2 regions of the Komagataeibacter medellinensis NBRC 3288 genome follow, and region 2 is predicted to be linked to the other one. Evidence: predicted binding sites of a transcription regulator. Region 2 holds the regulator's gene; the other holds the start of a gene.

Region 1 (8,409 bases), 1.3 Mb from region 2:
ATCGGCGGGATCGCTGCCCAGTACCGGAGCCTCATCATGCCGCGCGCGCAAAAAACCCATTCCCGCGTGTTCCGTTCACTTCAACAAATTACAGTTCAGCCTGTTTTGTAGCGGCAATAACGCGCCAGGACAAAATCCCGCCCGCTCAGACCAGCGTATGCATGGCCCCCGCCACAGCCCCCACCACATCCGCGCGTGAAAGTTTGACACGGCCCGCTACCGGGTCCTCCACCCGCAGGCGGGCCGCCAGACGTTTTGACAGACCCACGATCACCGCCGCCTCCATACGCATGCGTCGGTCACGGATCATGCGCGGCAGCAGGACGGCGTGGCGGTTGAGTTCATCCACCCTGTCCAGCAATGCCGCAAACACGCGGCGCAGGCCGGGCACGGCATAGGGGCGGCGCAGGTCATCAACCGTTACCCCCTCGCGCTCAAGCCATGGGCGCGGCAGGTAGCAGCGATCGAGGGTGCGCAGGTCATCGGCACAGTCCTGCAGGTGGTTGATTACCTGCAGCGCCGTGCACAGCGCATCCGACGCGGCAAATGTCTTGGGATCCTCGCCATGCAGTTCCAACAGAAAGCGCCCTACGGGGTTGGCGGAATAGCGGCAATATTCCTCCAGTTCCTCCCATGTGTCATAGCGATTCTTCACCGCGTCCTGCCGGAACGCCACGATCAGGTCGGTGGCCGTATTGGTGGAGACACCGGTGCGGGCCAGCGTGCGCCCCACGCGCACCGCCGTCTGTGCATCGCGCCGGTCGGGAGCGGTACGCCTGCCCAGCACCACGTCCTCCATGGCATCAAGGCGGGCGATTTTCTGTTGTGCATCCAGCCGGTCAGTATCGACGATATCATCGATCACGCGGGCAAAATCATAATAGGCGTGCACATGCGGTCGCAGTCGGCGGCTGATCAGCAGGGAGCCGACCGGAAAGTTCTCATCGCCCGCGTCCTTGCCGGACGAGACATCCTCGCTGCCCCATACAGCCTGCTCATCAGTATTCACCCTACGTCATCCCCTATGGTGCGGTTCATTGCGGTCGCGGTGGTCTCACCACGCATATGTGTCGAGATCGCGCCATCAGGCTCGGTATAGGCGCGGCTTTTCCATACCACACCCCGGCCCCGATGATGATCCAGTGCCGAACCGATCGTGGCCAGCGTATAGAACCCCGCAATGACCGGCAGCAAGAGCGCCCATGCGGGTGACTGCCTGAACCGACGCAGCGTGGGCGTATAGGACGCCATGGACATGACCCATGCCCCGGCCCCCAGCAGGCTGGGCAGGCCATGGGCCAGCAGCGCCAGTTGCATGGGCACGATCCACACCAGCACCATGCCGATTATGGTGCCCACCAGCAGAAGAGGGGAATAGCCAAGCTGCACGTAGGCCGTTCGCGCGACCATGCGCCAGATATCGGCCGGATGCGGATAGGGGCGGATGGAACGGGCCAGGCAGCTGTGCCCCAGATAGATGCGGCCACCACTGTGCTTGACGTGGGCGGCCAGCGTGCAGTCATCAATCAGCGCGCCGCGCAGGCTCTCGATCCCGCCAATGCGGGCCAGCGCGCTCCAGCGCACCAGCACCGTGCCCCCTGCCGCCCCCGCCACCCGACTGCGCGGGCTGTTCACGCTGGCAAAAGGATAGAGCAGGGCAAAAAAGAACACGAAGGCTGGCACCAACATGCGCTCGGCCGGGCTTGCGCAGTTCAGTTCCACCATCTCCGATACCTGATCAAGATGGTCCGCCTGTGCCCTGGCCACCAGGGTGGAGACATGGCGCGGATCGTGTGTGATGTCGGCATCGGTCAGCAGCACGAAGCCATTGGAATCCGGCACCAGTTCACGCGCGCGCGCCACGCCCTGCGCCACCGCCCACAGCTTGCCGCTCCAGCCCGCGGGCCGCGCCCGGCCGGTCACCACCGTCAGCCGCCCATGCGGGTCGGGCACCTTGCGGGCCAGCCTGCCGGTCCCATCGGTGCTGTTGTCATCCACCAGTATGACATGCAGCGCGCCGGGATAGTCCTGCGCCAGCAGGGAACTGATGCAGGCCGCGACCGATGCCGCCTCATCACGCGCGGGCACCACTACGCACACTTCGGGGCAACTGGCCTGTGCAAGCTGCCTGCCGCGCACCGGCACCAGTACCGGGCCTGCCTGCCAGAAGCGGCCATGGCAGAAAATCAGTCCGAACCAGATGACCAGTATCAGGATGGAAAGCGCAAGCAGTAACATGACAGGGGCCTCAGTCCAGCATGCCGTGCTGGCGGAACCAGTCTATGGCGTCCTTCACCGCCTCACGCGCGGGGCGGGGGGCGTAGCCGAGTTCACGGATGGCCTTGTCCGACGAGAAGAACATCTTCTTGTGCGACATGGCCAGCATCTCACGCGTGACCCTGGGCGCAATACCGAACGCACGCGACAGCCACTCACTCGCCATCGCCACGGGCCAGATCACGGCCTGCGGCAGGCTGACGCGCGGCGGAGCCACACCGGCAAGTTCGGCGGTCATGGCAAACAGGTCGCGCAGCAGGTAATTCTGGCCACCCAGGATGTATTTCTCGCCGATGCGCCCGCGCTCCAGCGCCAGGGCGTGCCCTTCGGCCACGTCATCCACGTGCACGATGTTCACGCCGGTATCGACATAGGCCGGCATGCGCCCTGCCGCGCAGTCCAGGATCATCTGCCCGGTGGGTGTGGGCTTGATATCACGGGGGCCTACGGGGGTGGAGGGGTTCACGATTACGGCAGGCAGCGCGCGTTCATGCACCAGCCGCAACACTTCCTGCTCTGCACGGTATTTGGAGCGCTTGTAGATGCCGATCACGCCATGCTCGTGCACCGGCGTCTCCTCATCGGAGACCGTGCCATCACCGATCAGCCCCAGCGCCGCGACGGAGGAACAGTAAACAATCCGCTGCACACCCGCCTTCTGTGCGGCCAGCATCAGCGCACGCGTACTTTCCACGTTAGCCACCATCATCGGTACCGGGTCGGGCACCCACAGCCGGTAATCCGCCGCCACATGAAAGACATAGCGGCAGTCCTTTACCGCCGCATCGAAACTGCCGGGGGTGGACAGGTCCCCTTCCACCAGTTCGGCGGGCAGGTCGCGCAGGTTGGTCAGATCGCTCCCCTTGCGCACCATGAGCCGGAGCAAATGCCCACGCTCGATCAGGTTACGGGCAACGGCGGAGCCGACAAAACCGGTCGCACCGGTTACAAGGGTTGGGGCAGTCATGGTCTGAACGATCACTCCGTCGGGGACAGAATTCACGATTGCGATACGGACTCGCAACCAGCGGGCGTTCCATTTATCCCGACACCTCCCGGTGGCGCCAGACCTTCCTGTAGTGTAAGTGAGGCACGACTGGCCACCGCGGCATGAATTTTACCCGGTGTTCCCCCGCCAACAGACCAAGACGGATCTTTTTTGAGAAAGCTCACCATCCTGCTGGCCATTCTTGGCCTGGCCCTGCTTACCGGCTGCACCGCGTGGTTCGGGGCGGGGTCGGTCATGCAGGCCATCGTCTCCATCGGATTCACCGGATTCATGGCGACCGTCGTGGCGCAGCTTGCAGTTGATGCAATACTGGGTCTTGCGTGGCACGCGGCTTGCCGGGATATTCCGCTGGTGCAGCTGACCGTCTCGCGCATGATCCGCGACGCTGCGGCGTCGTGCCTGCCGTTCTCGCAATTGGGCGGGATGGTGCTTGGCATCCGCGCCACATGTTCGAGCGACCTGTTTGCAGGAGCGAAGGGCCGGCATGTTGACGGGAGCGAGGCCGCCTGCGCCAACCTGGTGGACATCACCACCGAGGTGATGGGCCAGATCCTGTTCATCCTGACCGCCGTGCTGTGCCTGGTCGCCCACCAGCAGTCCAGCCCGTTCGCCCGTCCCGTCATTATCGGGCTGGTGCTGCTCAGCCTGGGAATCGGCGGGTTCATCTATACCCAGCGCCGTGGCGGCGACCTGCTCAAACGCGTGGGCCGCAAACTGGGCCACAACATGGCCGCCCAATGGCAGGACGCCATGCTCAGCAGCGCCGACAGCATACAGGAACGCTTCGACGCCATATGGTCACACCCCGGCCGCATCATTCAGGGCGCGCTCCTGCATTATGTGGGCTGGCTGGGCAGTGCCGCCACCATCTGGATTGCCTATTATTTCCTGGGTGCGCATCTGGGCTTCAGCGGCGCCGTGGCGATCGAGGGCGTGGCCTGCGGCATCATGTCCGTCTCGTTCCTGGTGCCTGCGGGCCTGGGTGTGCAGGAAGCGGCCTATATCGCGCTGGGTTCGGCCTTTGGCATTGCGCCATCTGTCTCGCTGGGACTGTCGCTGCTACGGCGCGGGCGGGAACTGGTCATTGGCATTCCCATGCTGCTGCTGTGGCAGGGCATGGAAATGCGTGCCCTACGCCGCAAGGAAGGCAATATCCCGCCAGCGGAGGGGAATGGCGCACCTGCCGCCTCCCCCGTCGTGCTGCAAAAGCCCCACGACCCCACGCGCAAGTAACATTCCCCTCCCGTGAACCCAAAAAGCCGGACAGACCACCGCGCCATGACGGACCAGTCTTACCCCCTGTTTGATACACTGGCCGTTATCGGCCCTGGCCTGATCGGCTCATCCATCCTGCGGCGCGCGATGGAAGACCGGCGCATCGCACGCAGGCTGGTGGCGTGCGACATCAACCCTGAAGTGCGCGCCCGCGTGGCCGAACTGGGCATTGCCGACGCAGTGGAGGCCGACCCCGCCACGGCTGCGCGTGATGCGGACTGCGTGATCATATGCGTGCCGGTGGGTGCGATTGCCATGGTCGCGGCACAGGTCATGCCGACCATGAAACCCGGCGCCATCCTGAGCGAGGTGGGATCGGTCAAGATCACGGTCATGGAAGCGATGCAGCCGCTGCTGGCGCAGTATCCCGATATTGCCTTCATCCCCGCACACCCCATGGCGGGCACGGAATTCTCCGGCCCCGATGCCGGTTTCGCCACCCTGTTCGAGGACAGGTGGTGCCTGCTGACCCCACCGGCCAGTACCCCGGCCCCCGCCATCGCCCGCATCACCACCCTGTGGGAGATGATGGGTGCCCGCGTGCGCGACATGACGGTGGAACACCATGACCGGGTATGCGCAATCGTAAGCCACCTGCCGCATCTGCTGGCTTTCACCATATGCGGGACGGCGGATGACCTGGCGGATGAAACCCGATCGGAAGTGCTGGACTTCGCGGCATCGGGCTTTCGGGACTTCACGCGCATCGCAGCGTCGGACCCCACCATGTGGCGCGACATCTTTCTCAACAACCGCGAGGCGCTGCTGGACATGCTCGACCGCTTCATTGCAGATGCGCAGGCCATGGGGGACGCCATCCGCACCGGTAATGAGGATGTGATCGTAAGCCGCATCCAGCGCGGCCGCGCCATCCGGCGCAGCCTGATCGAGAATCGTCAGGCCTGAAAACGAAAAGAAGTTTTTGGTGCAGCTTTTTGAGGCCTGTTTGGAATCGGGTTTTCTAAAGGGCCGCAATGCGTTTCAAAGTTGAGATGGATCGCTTCATCCTGACCGATGCCCAATGGGCGAAAATGGAACCGCTATGCCTTGGCAAGAAGACGGATCGGGGATGCAGCGGGAAGGATAATCGCCTCTTTATCGAAGCGGTCTTATGGATAGCGCGGACCGGTGGATTTCGAGGGAATTCTTGCTGACAAGGCGTTTGACGTCCACTGGATCGTGGACGCCCTACACGCGCAAGGCACCTGCGTGGTTATTCCCCAGCGCAAAAACCGCATCGACAGGCGCCCCTTCGATGGCGCCCTGTTCAAAGCACGCCATCTCATCAAGAACGTCTTCTGCAAGCTCAAGGAGTTCAGCCGCATCGCCATGCGAAGCGAGAAGACTGACAGATCATGCGCAGCCATGATCTCTCTCGTTAGCGCAGTCATCAATTCAAGATAATTCCCAACAGGCCCGGATAAATATTAAAGTAAACAGTTTCTGGGTGCCCCCTTTTTTCAAAAAGCGGCGTTCTTTCAAAGCTTTTTGAAAAAATCTTCACCAAAAACTTTTCTCCGTTTGGCTAAGCGGCCGGTTGTTCCATATATGTGATATACACGATCTGTTCTTGTCCAAGGAGCCATCATGGCGCGTCGGCCCGCTAACCGTTTTGTCTGTCAGTCCTGCGGGGCGGTGTTTTCCAAGTGGTCGGGCCGGTGCGATGCCTGTGGTGCGTGGAACAGTATTGTCGAGGAAACGGTCGAACCCACCGCAACCGGCGGTACCAATGCCCGCAGGCGCACCGGCGCGCGGATCAATCTTGTGGGCCTTGGCGGGGATACGCCGCCGCCACCACGCATTGAAACCTGTATCGGTGAACTTGATCGCGTACTGGGCGGTGGGCTTGTGCCAGCATCGGTCGTGCTGGTGGGGGGGGATCCTGGTATCGGCAAGTCCACGTTGCTACTGCAGGGTGCGTGTGCGCTGGCGCGTGCCGGGCGCAAGGTCATGTACATTTCGGGCGAGGAAGCGGTGGACCAGATCCGCCTGCGTGCCCGCAGGCTGGGGCTGGAAGCGCCCACGCTGGAACTCGCCGCCGCTATCAACGTGGCCGATATTGCCGCAACACTGGATGCGGAAAAGGATCTGGCGCTGGTCGTGATCGACTCGATCCAGACCATGTGGATGGAAACGGTGGAAAGCGCACCCGGCACCGTAAGCCAGGTCCGCGCCTGTGCGTTTGAACTGATCCGCCTGGCCAAGCAGCGCGGCTTCAGCCTGATCCTTGTGGGCCACGTGACCAAGGAAGGCGCACTGGCAGGCCCGCGCGTGCTGGAACACATGGTTGATGCGGTCATGTATTTTGAAGGCGATCGCGGGCACCAGTTCCGTATCCTGCGCGCGGCCAAGAACCGCTTTGGCGCAACTGACGAAATCGGCGTGTTCGCCATGACCGATCAGGGGTTGGAGGAAGTGCCCAATCCTTCCGCCCTGTTCCTGGCCGAACGGCGCGGGCATATCGCGGGCTCTGCCGTGTTCGCGGGCATGGAGGGTACGCGCCCCGTGCTGCTGGAAGTGCAGGCCCTGCTTTCCCCCAAGGCAGGGGATGGCGGGGCGCGGCGTGCGGTCGTGGGGTGGGATACCGGGCGGCTGAACATGCTGCTGGCCGTGCTGGAAGCCCGCTGTGGCATCAAGCTCAACGCCATGGATGTCCATCTCAATATCGCAGGCGGCCTGCGCGTTGGGGAGCCTGCGGCCGACATGGCCGTGGCCGCGGCCCTTGTGTCCGCCGCAACCGGTCAGCCCACCAGTGCCGGTTCGGTCTATTTTGGCGAGGTTGGCCTGTCAGGCGAGATCCGTCAGGTCTCGCAACCTGATACACGGCTTAAGGAAGCCCACAAGCTGGGCTTCGAGCACGCTTTCCTGCCGCGTCGTATCGCACGCGGTAACCGTAAGCCCACGGCCCCGGACGGTCTGGGCATACAGGAAATCGGCCATCTGGGAGATCTTGTCAGCCTGTTCACGGCCGGAATGGAGGAGGCCGAGGCGTGAGCGCGCCCGAACGCTTCATGCTGCGTGAACCCGTAATGCTGGAGCGCGACATAAAGAAAAGTATATTTCTGGCACAGGCAGCCCCCGTTTCCACCCCGACGGAAGCCATGGAATTCATAGCCTCCGTCAGCGATCCCGACGCCACCCATAACTGCTGGGCCTACCTGATCGGCCAGACCTATCGCAGTGATGATGCGGGGGAACCCGGCGGCACGGCGGGCCGCCCCATCCTGCAGGTGATCGAGGGGCAGGGTTTCGACCGCACCGTAGTCGTGGTTACGCGGTGGTTTGGCGGCACCAAGCTGGGGGTGGGCGGTCTGGTGCGTGCCTATGGCGGCACGGCGGCGGAATGCCTGCGTACTGCCCCCCGCGTCCCGATCGTGGACATGGTGGATCTGACCTTTACCTGCGGTTTTTCCGAACATGCCCTGCTGCGTGCGCGGCTGGAAAGCATGGACTGCCAGATCGTGGGCGAGGATTTTGGTGCGGCAGGTGTCGGCATGCATGTTGCTCTGCCCACGATACGAGAGGCGGAGGTCCGCACCCGCATTACCGACATCACCCGTGGGCAGGCGGTAATCCGCGTGGTGGAAGAAGATGTAGGTCAGGGTGTTGGAGACTAACGGCATTGTCGCTATGTCAGACAGCGTTTCACGTTCAGCATACGGAAAAAAGACAAGCCATGACCGATACCCCGCCGGACCGTCTGTCCGTCAATCCCGCCAGCGCCTTTTATAACGAGTCCCTGCTTGATCGCGGCATTGGCGTGCGCTTCAAGGGCGTTGAGAAAACCAATGTCGAGGAATACTGCATCAGCGAAGGCTGGGTGCGCCTGGCGGTGGGGCGTGCCACGG
Region 2 (8,409 bases):
CTTCCGCCAGGCCGGTGCGGCAACCCGCACCGCACTGGTGGAGGAAGCGGCCCGCCTGCTCGGCACCACGCCGGACAAGTGCACGGTTGCCAACAGCATTGTCAGCGCTGGCGGCAAGCAGATCAGCTTTGGCGATATCGTAACCAAGGGGCATCCGTCCCATTCCTTCACGCCCGAGGAAATGGCCAAGCTGCCGCTCAAGCCCGCAAGCGAGCGCAGGCTGATCGGCAATGCCGAACTCAAGGCGCTGGACATCCCGGCCAAGACCAACGGCACCGCCATCTACGGTATCGACGCCAAGGTGGAAGGCATGGTCTATGCCCGCCCCAAGATGCCGCCCACCCGCTATGGCTCCAAGGTCCGTTCGGTTGACGATACCGATGCGAAGAAGATCAAGGGTTATGTCCGCTACCTGCTGATTGATGACCCGTCGGAAGTTGTGCAGGGTTGGGTTGTGGTTCTGGCCGAAAGCTACACCGCCGCCATCCGCGCCACCGACGCGCTGAAGGTGGAGTGGACGCCGGGCGAGACGATCCATACGTCCGAACGCGACATTCAGGACCGTGGCCGCCAACTGATCAGCAACAAGGAAGGCGGTGTCTACATCTTCAACGATGATGGTGTGGACAAGGCGTTCTCTGGCGCGCATCTGGTCATGGATCAGGAATATACCTGTGCGTCAGTGCTGCACTACCAGCTGGAGCCGACCAATGCGCTGGCCTTCCAGAAGGATGGGGTGTACGAGATCCACGCCGGTAATCAGTGGCAGAGCCTGATCCTGCCCACGTTGGCCAAGTCACTGCAGGTACCCGAAAGTAAGGTGATCCTGCGCAGCTACCTGCTGGGTGGCGGGTTTGGCCGTCGGCTGAACGGGGATTACATGATCCCGGCTGCCCTCGCCTCCAAGGCGCTGGGGGGCAAGCCGGTCAAGCTGATCCTGACGCGTTCGGACGATATGCAGTTCGATTCCTTCCGCTCGCCGTCCGTCCAGCGTGTCCGCATGGCATTCGATGCCAGCGACAAGATCACCTCCATGGATTACCAGGCGGCCGCGGGCTGGCCCACGGGTGTAATGGCCGAAGCGTTCATGGAAAAAGGCGTGGATGGCAAGCCCTATGACCAGTTCGCTATTGCTGGCGGCGACCATTGGTACGAGGTGGGCGCCTTCCGTGTCCGTGCGCTGCGCAACGATCTGGCGGAAAAGACATTCCGCCCCGGCTGGCTGCGTTCGGTCAGCCCCGGCTGGACCAGTTGGGGGATCGAGTGCTTCCTTGATGAGGTCGCGCACCGCCAGAAGAAGGATCCGGCCCAGTTCCGCCTTGAACTGCTGACAGCACAGGGTCGCAACAAGGGACAGGCGCCTGATTCCGTGGGTGGCGCACTGCGTCAGGCTGCTGTTGTGCGCAGGTTGATGGAGAAGACGAACTGGGGCAAGACCACCCTACCCAAGGACTCAGCCTTTGGTCTTGCCACTACGGCGGGACAGGAACGCGGCATGCCGACATGGATCGGTTGTGTGGCGCAGGTGCATGTGGACCGCAGCACCGGTGTCGTGACCTGCCAGAAGCTGACCATCGTGGTGGATGCGGGCACCGTGGTCGATCCCGATGGTGCGAAAGCCCAGACCGAGGGTGCTGCGCTGTGGGGCTTGAGCATGGTGCTGTTCGAGAACACGGAAATCGTCAACGGCATGCCGGTTGACCGCAACCTGAATACTTACACCCCGCTGCGCCTTGCCGATACGCCGGAAATGGACATCGAGTTCCTGCCCAGCACGGAGAAGCCGATGGGGCTGGGTGAACCGGGCACGACAGTGGTGGGGCCTGCAATCGGCAACGCCATCTTCAATGCCGTGGGCGTGCGCCTGCGCCATATGCCGGTGCGCCCGGCAGATGTGCTGCGCGCCCTACAGAACACCTGATTACAGCCTGACTGACTACGAAAAACCCCGGCACACCCAGTGTGCCGGGGTTTTTTATTATGGGGTGAAGATGGTCTGCCCATAACAACAGACTGATATAGGAAAGAAAATTTTTGGATGCTGTCTTTTTTCAAAAGGCGGCGTTCTTGGTGAAGCTTTTTGAAAAAGCTTCACCAAGAACTTTTACTTGTTTGCTTGACTGTTTATTTTGCCAGATTTCCTACTGTGCCGGGCGCATGCCCATGCAGGCTGCCAGTATGGCCAGAAAGCACAGTTCTGCCAGGCAGATGACAAACCACTGCACAGTCAGGTAACCGCGCGGCATGGCGCCACGCTGCCATGCCATGCGCTGTCCGATACCCACTATCACGAAACCGGCAATCAGGATGAGCAGCCCGGCCAGTTCCCGCACTGTTGCGGCACACAGCCCGGCCCAGCCGATAATGGCGGGAACGCCCCCCAGCGCCAGCCGCATGTTGGTCAGGCGCTGTGTGCCGCCGACAGGAACGATGTCGGGCTGTTCCAGCGCCAGCCCCCAGTGCACGGCACCGAGGAAGGACAGCATGACCGCGCCATACCCCACGGCCGCCGTAAGCAGGCGTGGCGTATGGTCCGGTGTCAGGAACAGGATCGCGCAGGTACAGCCGATCAGTGGCAGCAGACTGGCTATGGCGGTAACGATGGCAAGCAGGGGCAGGCGTTTCATGGCAGGATTCTCCTGAATCTGGTCATTGTGTATAGCCTGCTCTGGCATGATGCGTTGCATCTGTTATCGTAGGGGCAGGATACGTATGCCGGTCGTATGCCGTATCCCCATAATGTCAAATCTGAGGAAACAGATATCATGAGCGCCATTATCGATATCATCGCCCGCGAAATACTCGACAGTCGCGGCAATCCCACCATCGAGGTGGATGTGGAACTGGCATCCGGCGCCAAGGGCCGTGCCGCCGTGCCCTCAGGTGCATCCACCGGCGCGCATGAGGCGGTGGAACTGCGTGATGGCGACCCGAAGCGCTTTGGCGGCAAGGGCGTGCTCAAGGCCGCAGGCCATGTGGAGCATGAAATTCTTGAAGCCCTGCAAGGCGTGGAATCAACCGATCAGGTCGCCATTGATGAGGCGATGATCGATCTTGATGGCACGCCCAACAAGTCCCGCCTGGGGGCCAACGCGATTCTGGGTGTATCGCTTGCGGTGGCCAAGGCTTCGGCAGAGGAACTGCAGGTGCCGCTGTACCGCTATGTAGGCGGTGTGTATGCGCGCACCCTGCCGGTGCCGATGATGAACATCATCAACGGTGGCCAGCATGCCGACAACCCGATCGACATTCAGGAATTCATGATCCAGCCCGTGGGCGCACCGACCGTGACCGATGCGATCCGCATGGGTTCCGAGATCTTCGCCCAGCTTAAAAAAAGCCTCTCGGGTGCTGGCTACAACACCAATGTTGGTGATGAAGGTGGGTTTGCCCCCGCACTCAAATCCGCTGACGAAGCACTGGGCTTCATGATGCGCGCGATCGAGGCGGCAGGCTACCGGCCGGGTGAGGACGTGACCTTCGCGCTCGATTGTGCCGCGACCGAGTTTTACAGGGATGGCCGTTACGTGCTTGCGGGCGAGGACAAGAGCCTTGATGCCGCTGGCATGATCGCCTACCTGGCCGACCTGTCCGCCCGTTACCCCATCATCTCCATCGAGGATGGGCTTGCGGAAGATGACTGGGAAGGCTGGGCCGAACTGACCGAAAATCTTGGTCACAAGCTGCAACTGGTGGGCGATGACCTGTTCGTGACCAACCCGGATCGCCTGCGTCGGGGCATCAAGGATGGTGTGGCCAATTCGCTGCTGGTCAAGGTCAACCAGATCGGCACGTTGAGCGAGACGCTGGAAGCCGTACAGATGGCCCAGCATGCGGGCTATACGGCAGTGATGAGCCACCGCTCGGGCGAGACTGAAGACAGCACGATTGCCGACCTGGCGGTTGCGACCAATTGCGGGCAGATCAAGACCGGTTCGCTCTCGCGTTCGGACCGGACCGCGAAATACAACCAGCTCATCCGTATCGAGAACGAACTGGCCACCGCTGCCCGCTATGCCGGGCGCACCATCCTGAAGAACGGGTGACAGGCTACACCGGACGGGGTAATCCCGTCCGGTATACCAAGGTAGGGGGAAAAGCGTAATGCAACTGGGCAAGATCATCCGGCGTGTGCTGCACGCAACCATTCCCCCTGCCCTGTTTATCGGGCTGACGGCCTATTTTGGCTGGAACGTCATGCGCGGGGAACACGGGCTGCACAGCTATGCAACGCAGCTGCACCTGCTGGCTGAAGCCCGTTCCGCCCAAAAGGATGCCACAGCCGAGCAGGAAGTCTGGCTACGCCGCGTACGCGGCCTGAAAGAGGGCGCGCTGGATACCGACCTGCTGGATGAGCGTGCCCGTTCCATGCAGAACCTTGCCCGCCAGGACGAAATTGTCGTGCCTTATGGTGATCATGACCATCTGTACTGACCGCGCTGGCCGGAACGATGATACAAAAAAACCCCGGTCGTTTCCGCCGGGGTTTTTTGTATCCGCCAGGGCGGAAGGTTATTTGATCTTCGCTTCGCGGAAGGCCACGTGCTTGCGTGCCACGGGGTCATATTTCCGCAGTTCCATCTTGCCGGTCTGGGCGCGGGCGTTCTTCTTGGTCACATAGAAGTAGCCGGTGTCCGCCGTGGAAACGAGTTTGATCTGAATGGTGTTGCTCTTGGCCATGATATCCTCAGCACTGCTCCGCCGCTGCTGGAACACTTAGGTGCAGCAGTGGTTCAAGTGGGCGGAAAATGCGCATACACAAGGCGGAGGTCAAGCACCCCGACCGATATTTCTGCTTAAATTTACCCATAACGGGCAAAAAAAGGAGTGTTCCGCATAATGTTGAGTGTTTCGGAAGCGCGTAGACGGATTCTGGCAGGGGTTTTACCCTTACCTGCCGAGGTTGTGGCTCTGAGCGAAGCCTGCGGGCGTGTCAGTGCGGCACCCGTGGTCGCCCTTGTATCCAACCCGCCTGCCGATGTCTCTTCCATGGATGGTTATGCCGTGCGCGCGGCCGACCTGTCGGCGGGGGGCGTGTCCCTCACCTGCATCGGCCATGCACCGGCGGGCCATCCTTTTGCGGGTGCGGTGGGAGCTGGGGAATGTGTGCGCATCTTTACCGGCAGCCTCATGCCAGCTGGCACCGATGCGGTCCTGATACAGGAAAACGCGCAGGCCGATGGCACTCATGTCGCGACTACCCATACCCTGTCCCCCGGTACCTATGTGCGCCACCGGGGACAGGATTTTTCGGCAGGGGAAGTCGTTATCCCGGCGGGGCGCAGGCTTGCGGCGCAGGATGTGGGCGTAGCTGCCGCCGCCAACCATGCGTGGCTTACAGTCACGCGCCGCCCGCGTGTGGCCATTGCCGCCACGGGTGATGAACTGCTGCTTCCTGGTAGCCCGGTCGGGACCGGGCAGATTGCCAATTCCAATACGCCCATGCTGGCGGCCCTGCTGCGTGCGGCAGGGGCAGAACCGGTCATGCTGCCAGCCCTGCGTGATGACATGGCCGACCTTGCGGCGCTGGAACGCATGGTCGATGGTGTGGACATGCTGGTCACCGCGGGCGGGGCAAGCGTGGGTAGCCATGACCTGGTGCGGCGATGCCTGGAACAGGTCGGCATGACGACCGATTTCTGGAAGATCGCAATGCGGCCGGGCAAGCCGCTCATGTACGGCCATCTGGGGCGCCTGCCCTTTATCGGCCTGCCGGGCAACCCGGTGGCGGCCTTCGTGTGTTCCATTGTGTTCGTGTTGCCCGCCCTGCGGCGCATGGCGGGCATGGCGCAGCCGGTCAAACCGCCGGTACGGGCGGTTCTGGGGGCGGATGTGCCGGCCAATGACCAGCGCATGGACCACCTGCGCGCGACCCTTACCCACAATGAACAGGGTCAGCTTGTGGCCACCCCTTTTTCCATGCAGGACTCGGCCATGCTACATATTCTGGCACAGAGCCAGGCGCTGGTACTGCGCGCGCCCCATGCCCCTGCGGCGCAACGGGGGGATGTGTGCGAGATCATCCGTATCGACCCTGCAATGGCCTGACGCAGGCGTTGAAGCCGGTTGACGGAACGGATGGAACCAATATAGAACACAAAAACAGGTTTTTGGTTTGTTCCGCCGCACTTCCGCGTCGGTACCAGCGCCCCCGGCAAAAGGACATGTGGTATGCTTACGAAAAAACAGCATGAGCTTTTGCTATTCATAGATGGTCATCTGCGCAGGACCGGGTTTTCTCCTTCTTTCGATGAAATGAAGGATGCGCTTGGCCTGCGTTCCAAATCCGGTATCCACCGCCTGATTTCCGCGTTGGAGGAGCGGGGATTCCTGCACCGCAGGCACCACCGTGCCCGTGCGCTGGAAATCCTGCGCCTGCCGGATATCGAGACGATGCCATCCCCTGTGGAACAGCCTGATCCCGCGCCCGGCATGATGCCCGTCGCTGCATTCCAGGTTCCGGTCGTGGAAGTGCCTTTTGTGGGCCGCGTGGCGGCGGGTAACCCGATCGAGGCGATCTCCACTGACACCACCCGCATTGCCGTCCCGGCGGACATGCTGGGCAAGGCCAGCCACTATGCGCTGGAGGTAACGGGGGATTCGATGCAGGATGCCGGCATTCTGGACGGGGACATGGTGATCATTCGCGAGGGCGCACATGCCAGCGATGGCCAGATTGTCGTGGCCCTGATTGATGGCGATGAAGTGACCCTTAAGCGCATCCGCCACGAAGGGGGCGAGATCGCGCTTATTCCGGCCAATATCCGTTACGAAACCCGCCTGCTGCCTGCTGCGCGTGTTAGTGTTCAGGGCACGCTGGCGGGACTGATCCGCCGTTACTGAACGCTCCCATCCATAACCTGCGCCCATGTTGGCAGGCGGCTGGCCAGTTGGGCCACCGCCTGTGGCCCCATGGGGGAAAGGCGCGGAAACTCAGCCAGTATCCGCACCTGTCCGTGCCGTTCTATGGCGCTGCGGGCAAGCGGTTCGGGCTGGCCGTTCAGGATAATCCCTGCCACGTGCAGCCCGCGCGCGCGTAGGGCGGCCAGGCTGAGCAGCGTGTGGTTGATCGTGCCAAGCGCGCTGCGTGCGACCAGAACCACCGGCAGCCCAAGCCTGACCATGAGGTCGATCATCAGATAATTTTCGGCAATGGGCACGAACACGCCCCCTGCCCCTTCTACCACCAGTGGGCCGCGTGCGGCGGTATGGGGTGGCAGGGCAATGGCAGCGGGGTCGATGTGGGTGTGGGCATGGGCGGCCGCGTCCTCGGGCGAGAGGGAGGCGCCGAAGCTTGCGGCAGGGGGATAGAGCCGTGAAGCATCCAGCTCCGCAAGCTGCCGCACGCTCGTGCTGTCCGCCGGTGCATCATCCGTGCCACTTTGCAGCGGCTTCCAGTAAGCTGCGTTCCATGCCTGCACCAGGGCTGCGGACGCCACGGTCTTGCCCACATCCGTATCGGTGCCGGTCACAAACACGCCGGGCCATGCAGCACGGTTAAACTGCCCGTAAGCTACATGGTAGGAGACGACGAAGGGATGATGGGCCTGCGCCGCCGCCAGCACGCGGCGCATCTGGCCTGCCGTGGCGGGTGGGTGCGTGGTATGGGTGGCGCCTATAGCCCTGAGTTCACGCACAAAAGCCAGCGGGGTGGCGGGCGTATCAATAATTTCTGCAACCTGCCATAGTCCTGCGCCCATTGTGGGCCATTCGCCCTGTAGCGTATCGGGTGTGGGATAATGCGGCATGGGGCAGGCCACGCCTGCATGCGCGTAGGCTGCCCGCCATCGGGCAAAGCTTCCGGCCGCCAGCGTGGCCAGAGCCATCTGTCCCCCCGGTAACAACAGGGTAGCAAGGGACAGTAGGGCAGCCCTACGGTTGTGGAACCACTGCATGGCCAGACTGGAGCAGATCAGGTCGAAGGGGCCGGGCAGGTCGGGGGTTTCACCATCCATGACATGCAGGCTCAGGCGTTTGTCACCAGGCATCTGTGCGGCCAGTCGTTCCAGCATGCGTGGGGCGATGTCGGTTGCGGTAATATGGGCATGGGGAAAGAGCCTGCGGAGTTCACGGGTCAGCAGGCCAGTGCCGCAGCCGATTTCCAGAATGCGGACGGGTGCCTCCCGGCCATGCTGGCAACTGATGCGGCGTGCCAGTTCCATTGCGGCAATGCGCTGGATGCGGGCTGCCTGTTCATAGCCATCGGCTGCGTCAAAGCGGGCGGCAATGCGCGCGGTAGGGGTCATGGCGGGGTTATCCGTCGGGTCAGGTCGGCAATCGCATGGGCGCATTGCACCGCATGGGTCAGGGGCAGCAGATGGCGGCCATCGAGCCATCGGGTGGCAATCGGTCCATCGGGGGGGAAGCAGGCCCGTGTCAGGTCCGGGGGGGCTATGGTATCGTGCATAC

What was found. The regulator LexA, encoded in region 2, represses DNA repair genes until DNA is damaged. The targets are predictions, from matches to a motif close to TGTTCTANNTANGTTC.
Region 1: a site for LexA is predicted at 6,100-6,115, ahead of radA (DNA repair protein RadA). Genes of this name have one in related genera too.

Annotation. Positions count from the first base shown of each region.
Region 1 is NC_016027.1:1,948,370-1,956,778, forward strand. Features, by position in the region: gene hpnD (presqualene diphosphate synthase HpnD) at 1-60, opposite strand, end outside; gene hpnC (squalene synthase HpnC) at 146-1,009, opposite strand; gene GLX_RS09100 (glycosyltransferase) at 1,006-2,238, opposite strand; gene hpnA (hopanoid-associated sugar epimerase) at 2,249-3,244, opposite strand; gene GLX_RS09110 (lysylphosphatidylglycerol synthase domain-containing protein) at 3,437-4,519, shown strand; gene GLX_RS09115 (prephenate dehydrogenase/arogenate dehydrogenase family protein) at 4,565-5,467, shown strand; gene GLX_RS19350 (hypothetical protein) at 5,593-5,715, shown strand; gene GLX_RS09120 (transposase) at 5,690-5,965, shown strand; gene radA (DNA repair protein RadA) at 6,149-7,555, shown strand; gene GLX_RS09130 (IMPACT family protein) at 7,552-8,178, shown strand; gene GLX_RS09135 (DUF3297 family protein) at 8,238-8,409, shown strand, end outside.
Region 2 is NC_016027.1:679,234-687,642, reverse strand. Features, by position in the region: gene GLX_RS03115 (xanthine dehydrogenase family protein molybdopterin-binding subunit) at 1-1,921, shown strand, start outside; gene GLX_RS03110 (DUF3429 domain-containing protein) at 2,142-2,627, opposite strand; gene eno (phosphopyruvate hydratase) at 2,766-4,046, shown strand; gene GLX_RS03100 (FtsB family cell division protein) at 4,105-4,434, shown strand; gene rpmG (50S ribosomal protein L33) at 4,513-4,680, opposite strand; gene GLX_RS03090 (molybdopterin molybdotransferase MoeA) at 4,840-6,048, shown strand; gene lexA (transcriptional repressor LexA) at 6,172-6,843, shown strand; gene bioD (dethiobiotin synthase) at 6,837-8,246, opposite strand; gene GLX_RS03075 (alpha/beta fold hydrolase) at 8,243-8,409, opposite strand, start outside.